DNA from 4 places in the Psychrobacillus sp. 05T411 genome. Region 3 is predicted to be linked to each of the others. Evidence: riboswitches for the same ligand, from Rfam matches in the RefSeq annotation. Region 3 holds a riboswitch; each other region holds the start of a gene.
What was found. A riboswitch is a leader RNA that binds a small molecule or an ion and turns the genes downstream of it on or off. The one in region 3 is predicted to bind S-adenosylmethionine.
Positions count from the first base shown of each region.

Region 1: another riboswitch for S-adenosylmethionine. It lies ahead of AC1DFT_RS15740 (5-methyltetrahydropteroyltriglutamate--homocysteine S-methyltransferase); the one in region 3 lies ahead of AC1DFT_RS09485 (O-acetylhomoserine aminocarboxypropyltransferase/cysteine synthase family protein).
Region 2: another riboswitch for S-adenosylmethionine. It lies ahead of metK (methionine adenosyltransferase); the one in region 3 lies ahead of AC1DFT_RS09485 (O-acetylhomoserine aminocarboxypropyltransferase/cysteine synthase family protein).
Region 4: another riboswitch for S-adenosylmethionine. It lies ahead of metA (homoserine O-acetyltransferase MetA); the one in region 3 lies ahead of AC1DFT_RS09485 (O-acetylhomoserine aminocarboxypropyltransferase/cysteine synthase family protein).

Region 1 covers NZ_JBFTLO010000023.1:31,131-34,306, reverse strand. The annotation lists gene AC1DFT_RS15740 (5-methyltetrahydropteroyltriglutamate--homocysteine S-methyltransferase) at 209-1,309, opposite strand; SAM riboswitch class I at 1,404-1,504, opposite strand; gene AC1DFT_RS15735 (BCCT family transporter) at 1,722-3,176, shown strand, end outside.
Region 2 covers NZ_JBFTLO010000014.1:54,769-57,944, reverse strand. The annotation lists gene pckA (phosphoenolpyruvate carboxykinase (ATP)) at 1-762, opposite strand, end outside; SAM riboswitch class I at 957-1,071, shown strand; gene metK (methionine adenosyltransferase) at 1,273-2,469, shown strand; gene AC1DFT_RS12805 (gamma carbonic anhydrase) at 3,142-3,176, opposite strand, start outside.
Region 3 covers NZ_JBFTLO010000009.1:43,281-46,456, forward strand. The annotation lists gene AC1DFT_RS09480 (homoserine dehydrogenase) at 1-123, opposite strand, end outside; gene AC1DFT_RS09485 (O-acetylhomoserine aminocarboxypropyltransferase/cysteine synthase family protein) at 225-1,517, opposite strand; SAM riboswitch class I at 1,636-1,752, opposite strand; gene AC1DFT_RS09490 (glycerol-3-phosphate acyltransferase) at 1,894-2,535, shown strand; gene AC1DFT_RS09495 (YdcF family protein) at 2,565-3,128, shown strand.
Region 4 covers NZ_JBFTLO010000001.1:28,279-31,454, forward strand. The annotation lists gene abc-f (ribosomal protection-like ABC-F family protein) at 1-331, shown strand, start outside; gene AC1DFT_RS00140 (5' nucleotidase, NT5C type) at 328-849, shown strand; SAM riboswitch class I at 1,085-1,193, shown strand; gene metA (homoserine O-acetyltransferase MetA) at 1,497-2,405, shown strand; gene AC1DFT_RS00150 (aldo/keto reductase) at 2,449-3,176, opposite strand, start outside.

The DNA.
Region 1 (3,176 bases), on a different contig from region 3:
TCAAGATTGCGCTTAATATAAAAAAGAACGCCTCATAAGATTGCGCTCTTTTCATACTTCCTATGTTCATGTGTGTGGTGTTGTCTTGCAATTTTCAACTTTCTTTCCTACTCGATCAAATGAGACCTTTAGGAAAGAAAGTATTTTATATTTACTCGTTCTAGCCTTACAAATGGGTAATTGGCTAATAACGAGGTGTTGCCCTTCATTAACCCCAAATTTCTTTTGAAATGTCTACGATGTATTTTAGTTTTTCCCACTGTTGCTCTTCTGTTAACTTATTACCATGATGTGTAGAAGCAAAGCCACATTGTGGGCTAATACTTAATTGATCCAGTGGCACATACTCAGATGCTTCTTTGACACGTGCGATAATATTTTCTTTATTTTCTAGTTCTCCATTTTTCGATGTGAAAACACCTAGAACCACTTTTGCTCCGCCGTTTGKAATATGTTCAAGTGGCTTGAAGTCGCCTGATCGATCGTCATCATACTCTAAGAAGAATCCATCTACTTTTTCTTTTGCGAAAAACGTTGGAGCGATTAGTGCGTAACTTCCCCCGAATGCCCAAGTCGATTGGTAATTTCCCCGGCATAGATGAGTCGTCACTACTAAATCAGCTGGTTTGTTTTCCAATGCTCCGTTCATTACACGAAGTGCAAGGTCGATTAAAAACTCTCTTTCTCCTTCTTTATAAGGAAGATCTGGTGAGGATAGACCCGCAATATATACATCATCTATTTGTAAATATCTTACCCCTGCATCGTAAAATGCTTGAATAGCGTCTTGGTAAGCTTTAATAATATCTTTTGCGAACTCTTCTACGTCCGGGTAAATACTTTCATCACGTATACCCGGGTGGAATAACTGGTTTGGACTTGGAATCGTTTGTTTTGCAACTGCGCGACCATCTACGATTTTGTTAAACTCGATAAAGTCTTGGATAAATGGATGGTCTGGGTTGAACGAGATTTTGCCGATATTGCGCACTTCGTACTTGTCTGTTTCTACCCCTTCGAATTGATATCCTTTTTCCGGTACATACCCTTCAAATCCATTTAGATGCTCTAAAAAGTCTAGATGCCACCAGCCACGTCTGAATTCACCGTCTGTTACAAGTTCCAATCCAACTTCAATTTGTTTGTCGACAATGCGTTTAATTTCTATTGTTTCTATTTCTTTTAATTGTTCTTTCGTAATAGCCCCTGCTTTAAAGTCTTTTCTTGCATGAAGTAAACTTTCAGGTCTTAATAAACTCCCTACGTGATCCGCTCTGAATGGTGCTGCAATTGCTGTTTTAGTTGTCATAATGATTTCTTCCTCCCTAAATTTGAATTGGAAATCAAATAAAACCCCTTCTTAGAAACAAGAAGAGGTTTACACGTCACCAGTGATTTTTCTCTTCTTATCTTCAAGCATAAAACGCTTCTGGAATTAGCACAGTACAAAAAGCCTGTTGCTGAGGTATCGTAGGGCCAGTCCCTCCTCCTCTCTTGATAAGAAAGTTGTTTTATTTGATTGACTATTACCTTACATTATTTAGTTTATTCTGTCAATACTAATTTTCGAATAATCTTTTTATTTAGTTGCCTTTAATTGTTTCAAATCCTCTTATTTCGGGTATGATTTTGAAGAAACGGAACCCTTGATATCATTTGATTTCACAGTGTTTTATTAGTATAGTAAACCATTTAAATTATTCATTCTACGAGGGGGAAGTATGAAAAAACTATCTATTACATTTTATATCACTATGAGCTTAATCATTTTAGCTGCTGGATATGGAGCAATTTGGCCCGAAAACTTTGAGGAAATCACCACAGCCATCAAAAGCTTTGTTGCATCTTCCTTTGGTTGGTACTACATGCTACTAATGACATTCATGTTAGCACTTAGTATATTTTTTATCTTCAGTCCATACGGAAAGATCCGGTTAGGAAAAGACACAGATCGTCCACAGTTTTCAACAGTCACATGGATTTCTATGCTGTTTTCTGCTGGAATGGGTATTGGACTCGTTTTTTATGGTGCTGCCGAGCCTTTATCGCATTATGCAATCGATCCAGCAACAGCGGAACCAAACACAGCTGCAGCTTTTAAAGAGGCTCTACGCTATACTTTCTTCCATTGGGGATTTCACGTGTGGGCTATGTATGGAGTTGTAGGTTTATCCCTTGCCTTCTTTCAGTTCCGTAAAGATGAACCTGGGTTAATATCAGCAACATTAAAACCAATTTTCGGTAAGAAGATGGAAGGACCATTGGGCATACTGGTCGACGTCCTTGCTATTTTTGCTACTGCTTTTGGTGTGGCTACTTCACTCGGCTTCGGTGCCGTTCAAATTAATGCAGGTTTAAACTATCTTTTCGGGTGGACGATTGGTATCTTTACTCAAGTAATTATTATCGCTATCGTAACGGTCCTATTCCTTGCTTCTGCATGGTCCGGTTTAAGTAAAGGAATTAAATATTTATCGAATACAAATTTAGTATTAGCACTAGCAATACTTGGTTTTGTTATTATCCTAGGTCCTACATTACTCATTTTTGATATGTTCACGGACTCTTTTGGAGGATATTTATCCAATATTGTTCAAATGAGTTTCCGTACAGCACCACTCAGCGCGACTAATCGCGAATGGCTCGAAGCTTGGACCATCTTTTATTGGGCTTGGTGGATTTCATGGGCACCATTTGTCAGTATGTTTATAGCTCGTGTCTCAAAAGGAAGAACGATTAAAGAGTTCGTTACTGCCGTATTGGTTGCACCTACGTTACTTGGAGCAATTTGGTTTTCTGCATTCGGTTCCACTGCTATCAATATGCAAAAAGAAGGTATTGCCGATTTAGCGAAAGCATCTACTGAGTTGACTATATTTGAAATGTTTCATGCAATGCCAATGGCGACCATTATATCGGTTTTTGCCGTGATACTTATTGCATGCTTTTTCATCACATCGGCCGATTCCGCAACTTTTGTTCTCGGTATGCTATCAACTAATGGTTCATTAACCCCACCAAATAAAGTGAAACTTGTTTGGGGAATCACCTTGTCAGTCATTGCTATCGTTTTGCTGTCTGTTAATGGTCTCACAGCTTTACAAAATACAATCATTATTGCTGCTTTACCATTTTCTTTCGTCATGCTTCTCATGATTGCCTCTTTAATGATGGGG
Region 2 (3,176 bases), on a different contig from region 3:
GTCATCTCCGATTAGCTTACGTCCTGCATCTGCAGAAAGAGTCGTTTTCCCTGTTCCAGATAAACCGAAGAATAATGCAACATCTCCTGCTTCTCCAACGTTTGCTGAACAATGCATCGGAAAAATGTTTTGTTCTGGTAACAAATAGTTCATAATAGAGAAGATGGATTTTTTCATTTCACCAGCATATTCCGTTCCACCGATTAATACGATACGCTTTTCCATAGAAACGATGATGAATGTTTCTGATTTAGTGCCATCGATAGCTGGATCAGCTTTGAAGTTTGGTGCACTTACAATGGTGAAATCTGCTTGATGTGTTGACAGTTCTTCTTCCGTAGGGCGGATGAATAATTGATGTGCAAATAAATTATGCCATGCAAATTCATTAATCACTTGAATGCCAAGACGGGATTCTTTATCTGCTCCTGCGAATCCTTTAAAGACAAATAATTCTTCTTGTTCTTTTAAATAGTTCGTTACTTTTTTATATAGTGCGTCAAAAATTTCAGAAGAGATAGGTTGGTTTACGGAACCCCAATCGATTTTGTCTTTAGAGATAGGTTCTTCTACGATATATTTATCTTGTGGGGAACGGCCTGTATATTTACCTGTTTCTGCTTTTACAGCACCTGTAGAAGTTAAAATAGCTTCTCCTCTAGATGTTGCTTTTTCCACAAGTTGCGGCACTGATAATTGTACGCTAATATTGTTTCCAGCTAGCAATTCGTTCAGTTCACTCACCGTATCGATTGAATTCATATTGTATTTACCATCCTTTTTTCATTATTTCCTCAAGGGTGGAGGAATTTTTCGTTTATATGTGAATTAGTATAACACATTAAGTTAAATAGTCTACACTAATTAATGTATTATTTTTTTATCTTTTCTAATAGGCACTAAAAAATTATTGACTTTTGTACGGAGTTTCCGTATGATGTTTTATTGAACGGATACTCTTATCCCGAGCTGGTGGAGGGGTCAGGCCCTATGAAACCCGGCAACCTGTAATTTTTTTTATTACAAAGGTGCCCAACCTGAGACAAGGTGTGATTCCTTGATTGATAAGAGTGAAAGGTGCTTATGAAATTAATACCTTTCCTCATGTACATTTACGTGAGTGAAAGGTTTTTTTATATAACATCGCCCTTTATCCTTGTGTGCCAAGTCCGAAACGGCTTCAAGTTTAATCCATTTGAAATGGCTTGACATGGGAATGAGTACCGTATCAATTCTTGAGAGAAATCTCGCAGGATATAGGAGGAATATTCTATGACACAACGCCGATTATTTACGTCGGAATCAGTTACAGAAGGGCATCCAGACAAAATTTGCGATCAAATTTCGGATGCTATATTAGATGCTATTTTAACAGAAGATCCAAATGCACGTGTTGCTTGTGAAACAAGTGTAACAACAGGTCTTGTTTTAGTTGCAGGAGAAATTACAACGTCTACTTATGTAGATATCCCAAAAGTAGTACGTTCTACTATTAAAGAAATTGGTTACACTCGTGCTAAATATGGTTTTGACTCAGAAACATCTGCAGTATTGACTGCAATTGATGAGCAGTCTGTTGATATTGCTATGGGTGTTGACCAAGCGTTAGAAGCTCGTGAAGGATCTATGACGGATTCAGATATCGAAGCAATTGGAGCAGGGGACCAAGGTTTAATGTTTGGTTACGCATGTAATGAAACACCTGAACTTATGCCACTTCCAATTAGTTTAGCGCATAAGCTGTCACGTCGTTTAGCCCAAGTGCGTAAAGATGAAACATTAGACTACTTACGCCCAGATGGTAAAACACAAGTAACAGTGGAGTATGATGAGAATAATAATCCAGTTCGTATTGATACGATTGTTATTTCTACGCAACATCATCCAGAAATTACGCTAGAACAAATTCAAAAAGATTTAAAAGAAGTAGTGATCAAGCCGATTGTTCCTGCTCATTTAATCGATGAAAATACAAAATACTTTATCAACCCAACTGGCCGTTTTGTAATCGGTGGACCTCAAGGGGATGCAGGTTTAACAGGTCGTAAAATTATCGTAGATACTTACGGTGGTTACGCTCGTCATGGAGGCGGTGCTTTCTCTGGTAAAGATCCAACGAAAGTAGACCGTTCCGCTGCATATGCTGCTCGTTATGTAGCAAAAAACATTGTCGCTGCAGGACTTGCAGACCGTTGCGAAGTACAATTAGCTTATGCTATTGGAGTAGCTCAACCTGTATCGATCGCTGTTGATACATTTGGAACTGGAAAAGTAGAAGAGGCACAATTAGTAGCTTACATTCGTGAACTATTTGACCTTCGTCCAGCAGGCATTATTAAAATGCTAGACCTACGTCGTCCAATTTACAAACCAACTGCAGCTTATGGTCACTTCGGTCGTACAGACATCGACGCGCCATGGGAAAAAACAGATAAAGCAGACGCTTTAAAAGAAAAAGCAGGATTATAAGTAATAAGAAAAGCCATCACTTTTTAAAAGTGGTGGCTTTTTTTTTCTATAAAACTATAGTAGATAACTGTTTTCAGGTAACATAAGATAAGACATTTTTTATAATGTATATGAAATAGGTATAATGCTACTTAGTGAGTTCCTGCTAACCTTCGCGTTTGTCGCACCTCCCATGAACCTACTCGTGTTACACGCAAGTGGGTTCATGACTTTGGCTCATGTGGCACGACCAGCTACGGCAAAATGATTCCCACTATTTAGCTAGATAAGAATATAAGATCAAAAATGCGCAAAATCCTAGTCGTTACACGCAACATTGTAGGTCATTTGCGCAACGTTGCCATTCAAACGCGCAACATTTATAAATAATGCGTCACAGTCATGGGCGTCTCAATCCAAGTAAACTTGCTATTTTAAAAATTGGTTGCTTTCACTAGTGTTTTGGTTGCTCTCGTGCTGATTTAGTTGCTTTCAACATAGTACTAGTTGCTTTCAATGATCGGTTGGTTGCCCTAAGCCATTTCCTGGATTCGCATTAGAAAAAACTGTATAAAATTTTGTTTTTAGCGAGTCGATGCTGAGTAAGTAAGCAATTTTCATTGATTTTCGCTGCAGGTAGCGATTCCTGCCGGGGCCAACAGGATGTTGCCACACGAGTGGCGCTCTTAGCCTTTATCTCTGCAACGATTTATAATACTCGCCTTTTT
Region 3 (3,176 bases):
AGCGCTAATTTCAATGTCCAACCCTAACGACTTCTTCAAGTCTTCTCTTTTTTCGTTGACAATATGATAAATCCCTTGGCCGACTGTTCCGAAACCTAAGATTGCTGCTTTTATTTTCGCCATACTTTCTCCTCCAACTAAATCTGCACAATTGAGCGTTTTTATATTTAAGATTGACTATTTTATATATTGTAGACTATTTGCGCCCAATTAACAACAAAATTCTATCTAGAGAGGACATTTGTTTTTTCCACAAGTACTTTATCAAGAGCATTTTGTAAATCTTCTACTGCTTCTAGCCCAACAGACAAGCGGATTAAGTCCTCTGTAACACCAGTTTTCACTAGATCTTCTGGTGTTAACTGTTGATGAGTTGTAGACGCTGGGTGAATGATTAGTGACTTAGCATCCCCTACGTTTGCTACATGTGACCAAATTTCAATATTATCAATAATGTGGCTACCAGCTTCTTTTCCACCTTTTACGCCAAAGTTTAAGATGGAACCAAATCCATTTTGCAAATACTTTTTCGCCAGTTCATGAGACGGATGGTCTTCCAATCCTAAGTAGTTCACCCATTCAACGCCTTCGTGGTTTACTAAGAATTCTGCAATTTTTTGTGCGTTTTCATTGTGCTTTGGAACCCGAAGATGTAGTGTTTCTAATCCTTGTAAAAACGAAAATGCGGCTTCTGGACTTAAGGAAGGTCCAAAATCACGTAAAAGTTGTACCCGTAATTTAATGGCAAATGCGACACTTGGTACATCAATTCCATATCGTAAACCATGGTAAGTTACATCTGGCTCTGTAAAACCTGGGAATTTATCCGAGTTCCAGTCGAAGTTTCCTCCATCTACCACGATTCCTCCGATCGTTGTTCCATGTCCGCCAATCCATTTGGTTGCGGAATGGATAACAATATGAGCTCCGTGCTTAATCGGGTTGGTTCCATACGGAGTAGCGAATGTGTTATCTATTAATAGCGGTACACCTACGTCATTTGCGATGGCTGCCACTTTTTCTATATCTAATATATTTAAACTTGGGTTACCGATCGTTTCTGCGAAAAATCCTTTTGTTTTGTCTGTCACTGCAGCACGGAAGTTTTCCGGATTAGTAGCGTCAACGAATTTTACCGTAATGCCGTAACGAGGTAGCGTATGTGCGAATAAATTAAATGTACCGCCGTATAAATTTTCTGCTGCAATTATTTCGTCTCCCGCTCCCGCAATATTCAAAATCGAGAAGGCAATTGCCGCCATACCAGAAGATAATGCTACCGCTGCCGTTCCACCTTCAAGAAGCGCCACTCGTTGCTCGAAAACATCAACCGTCGGATTCATAATACGAGAATAAATATTACCTGTTTCTTTCAATGCAAAAAGATTTTGCGCATGCTCTGTATCGCGAAATACGTAAGAAGTCGTTTTGTGAATAGGCACTGCTCGTGAACCTGTTACTGGATCTGGTTGTTGACCACCGTGCAAAAGAATTGTTTCTTTTTGAAGATTTGTCATTTTGAATTCCTCCTAGAAAATAGTTTAGATGGGCACATCGGGAGACAGGAGAGGATCTTTAGGACAAACAAAAACCCCTCTTCGATTAAGAAGAGGGGTGCAGTTTCGCATGTTCCTCCTCTTATCTTCCAAATTCGGGTAAACGAATTTGTAGGAATTAGCACCTTTCCGAGTTTAGAACTCGGTGGTTGCCGGGCATCGCAGGGCCTAGTCCCTCCGCCACTCTTGATAAGAGTATTAGATTTAGTTTTCCATCTTGATACAAAGTATAAGATTCTATCAATCTATTCGTCAAGTGTTTTTATGAAAAATTCTGAAACTTCTTTGTTATTGGAACGTTTAATGTATAGTAGTTATTAGATAGAGAGGTGATATGATGGCAGTTTGGATTTCGACTATATTAGTAATTAGCTACCTCGTCGGTGCAATCCACGGCTCGAAAGTTGCGCAGGCCTTAAGTGGCGTCAATATTAAAAAAGAAGGGCTTAAAAATTCCGGAGCTTCGAATGCAGCAATCGTTCTTGGAATGAAGTATGGAATTTTGGTAGCTGTAATTGATATTTTAAAAGGTGTATTTGTTATTATAGCTGTTCGCTTCTTTGTGCAACAATATAGCTCTTGGACTTCCGTGGAACAAGATTTATTGCTCTATTTAGCTGGGGCTGCTGTTATTTTAGGGCATAATTTCCCGATTTACACTGGATTTAAAGGCGGAAAAGGGACCGCTTCGATTATTGGTATTTTATTTGCTATTTATTGGCCAATTGGACTTATTGGATTTTTATTATTAATCGGTATGACTTTATTAACGGATTTTTTATTGATCGGTGTGTTTGTATTTTATGCAGTATTTATAGTGGCTTCCATTTGGTTTGCTGAAGGGGCCGCGCCTGTTGCTGTCGCGGGGTTTTTATTTGCCATGGCAGTTGTTTTACATATCGAAAATTTTCGTCGTCTAGCCCGTAAAGAAGAACCAAGAATATCCGCCTTCTTGAAGAAAAAGAAACCGTCCGTGTGAATGAAATGAAGAAAAAAATGAGGTGGATCGTGCTTATTCCTTTACTAGTAGTTGTTTCAGGCGGATTTGGTATGTGGATGGTCACAAGTAAATGGCTAGATGACGGGCTGGAGCCGAAAGCAGATGGTTCCAATGAATACGCAATCGTGCTCGGCGCAAAAGTGAAAAAAGGGAATGTCCCTTCACTAGCTCTACGCTATCGTTTGGAGGCGGCAGCAGCGTATGCTGTAGAGAATCCCCATGTGAAGTTAGTTGTATCTGGTGGACAAGGACCCGATGAAGATATCGAGGAAGCTGTAGTCATGAAAAATTTTCTTTTAGAAAATGGAGTAGCAGAAAATAGAATCATTGTGGAAAACCAGTCAACCTCTACTTATGAAAACTTATTGTTTTCACAAGAGCTGCTGCCAGACGATTTGGATTCTGTGACGATTATTACGAGTGATTACCATTTGCATCGTGCGAAAATGCTTGCTAGTAAGCTCGGTTGGGATACGGATGTTGTGGCTGCGGAAACACCGAAAGTGGTAGAAGCAAAAGTGCGATTGCGTGAACGGGCTGCTCTTTTGAAAACTTATATTGTTGGGAAATGACTCCGGGCTTATGTTCGGAGTTTTTTGTCGCGTTCGAATCTATTAATC
Region 4 (3,176 bases), on a different contig from region 3:
AAGGACTTCTTGGTTAGATCAAGGACAACTAACTACCTTTGAAGGTCCATATGAGTGGGCACGTGGAAAATGGGAGGAGTTACAGACTAAACAATCCCCACTCACACTCGTGGAAACAAAAGAATCAGTTAAATCAAATCAAACTAAGATAAAACAAAAACAACCAATTGAAGAGGAAATTGCTGCATTAGAATTAGAAATCAAAACATTAGGAAGTCAAATAGAGTTGGAAAATGATTGGGAGACTTATGAGCGATTGATGGAAACTAAAAAACTACAAGAGCAGCAATTAGAGAAATTATTGGAGAAATGGATGGAGAATGAAAATTGAAACGCATTGCAATAGATATGGATGAAGTTATTTCGGCTTTCAGTATGAAATGTTTGCAGCTTTTTAATGCAGAATACAATTCAAACTATAATGTAATTCATCTTCAGGGAAAGCTATTAGCGGAGCTAGATCAACGTTTTAAGGAGAAAGTGAATGATTATTTAGCAGAGGAAACTTTTTTTCTCGATTTAGAGGTGATTGAAGGAAGTCAAGATGCATTGCGAGGATTAAATGAGCAATATGAGATTTTCATTGTTACCGCGGCGATGGACTTTCCTGCTTCATTGGCACCAAAATATCAATGGTTGAAAAAGCATTTTCCTTTCTTGAATGAAAAGCATTTCGTTTTTTGTGGAGATAAAAGTATCATTCGGGCAGATTATTTAATAGATGATACGCCAAGTAATTTAGATGCATTTTGCGGGGAGGGGATTTTATTTTCCGCTCCTCATAATAGGAACGAAAACAGATACACACGTTTGAATAATTGGAAAGAAGTCGAATATTATTTTTTGTAATATAAAGTATCCTATGTTAATTATCAGTAACATTAATAACTCGTACAAAAAGCGATAAAACTTCGCCTGAATAAGCTTATCCTTGAAATGAAAGAAAAGAAAAAATTATGAATAAAGACCTTTCTATTAGAATATCCATTAAGAAAGAAATTTTTACTAATAATTTTAACTAGTTGCACAAATATTTTGCTCGTGGTAGTATTTACTAGATTACATAAATACACCAATTAAATACTTCTTATCAAGAGAAGCAGAGGGACATGGCCCTGTGAAGCTTCAGCAACCTCTGACATTGTCAGAAAGGTGCTAACTCCTACAAGATTTTTGGTCTTGAGAGATAAGAACTGAGAGCTATCCTTACACCCTCTTTTCTTATCCATGAGAAAAGAGGGTTTTTATCTTCATTCAGCGAAAATACTCTCATCTCTATAGAAGGTGAGATGAATGCGGTTTTGTTTACTGTTCAGCTTGTGTTCAAACGCCCGCTGGACGAAGATAAAGCCTCCGGAGGATGTCACAGATTTTGAAAGGAGTTAAAGAAGGCAGTCTAAGTTCGCGACATCCTGTAGGCCTCAAGCTCGATTCAAAATCTGGACGTAATTACGCCGAGGTGTAATTGATGTTACATAGAAAGGAAGAGGAAGAAAATGCCGATTAATGTACCAAAACAGTTGCCAGCGACGGCCTTATTAAAAAAAGAAAAGATATTCGTGATGGATGAGGAACGTGCTACTGGGCAGGATATACGTCCTATGAATATCATTATTTTAAACTTAATGCCTGAGAAAGAAAAAACAGAGCTGCAACTTTTAAGATTATTAGGGAATACACCACTTCAAGTGAATGTTACTTTTATGAACATGGCTTCCCATGAATCTAAAAATGTAAGTAAAACGCATTTAGATACGTTTTACACAACGTTCGAAGAGATCAAACATCGTAAATACGATGGGCTGATAATTACTGGAGCCCCAATTGAGCATCTACCGTTTGAGGATGTGAATTATTGGGATGAAATGAAGGAAATTATGGAGTGGACTAAAACGAATGTCACATCTGTTTTCCATATTTGTTGGGGGGCACAAGCTGCTTTGTATCATCATTATGGAATCGATAAATACGAACTACCAAAGAAATGCTTTGGTGTATTTAATCATCGTTTATCTGATTTAACGGTTAATCTTGTACGCGGATTTAACGATGTTTTCAACGCTCCTGTGTCTCGTTATACATCGATCCCTTATGAAAAAATTAAAAACGATCCAAGATTAAATATACTTTCTCTATCAGACGATGCTGGCGTTTTTTTGATCATTTCCAAAGATGAAAAACATATTATGGTTACTGGTCACCTAGAATATGACGCAACAACTTTAGCTGATGAATATAACCGTGATCTGGATAAAGGAATTGATATCGATGTACCAAAAAATTATTTCCCGAATGATGACCCATCTAAAGAACCATTAAATACATGGCGTTCCCATACGCATTTATTATTTTCCAACTGGTTGAACTATTACGTATACCAAGAAACACCTTACGAGTGGGAATAAACGATAGAAAAGCACAGAGCATTCGTTTGCTCTGTGCTAGTTTTTATTTAAAAATCCGATCAATTTCTGCAATTTCATCAGTTGAAAGTTGCACATCTAAGGTTTTCAAATTAGCTAAAACTTGCTCCGGTATTTTTGCTCCAGGAATGATTACGTCGATTGCTTCCTGTGCTAAATACCATGCAAGTACAATATTTGCAATTCCAACATTTCTATCGCCTGCTATTTGTCGTAGTTGCTCCACTTTTTCCAGGTTTTGTACAAATGGTTGCCCTTGGAATAATGGATTTTTGGAACGACCATCTTCAAATGTACTATTCTTATCGAATTTTCCCGTTAATAAGCCAGATGCAAGTGGATAATAAGGAATAAAGGAAATTTTCTTTTCCAGCGTATATGGTAAAAATTCATTTTCTGCATCGCGTTTTAATAAATTGTAACCAGATTGAAGGACATCAATATATCCATCTTGGTTGCCCTCCTTTAATTGATCAAGGGAAAAGTTCGATACACCAATGGCACGTATTTTTCCTTCTTCTTTTAAACGTTGAAGTGTGCCAATTGCTTCTGCTTTCGGTGTATTTTCATCTGGATAATGTATATAAAATAGATCAATATAGTCAGTTTGTAGACTGCGCAAACTATTTTCCACCGTTTCTCTTAAAAACTTAGGAGAGTTGTCTATAAAAACTTGTCCATCTTCTAATTTGTGTGCCCCTTTTGAAGCTAATATAATTTCGTGTCGGCTCTGACTTTCTTTTAAGACTTCTC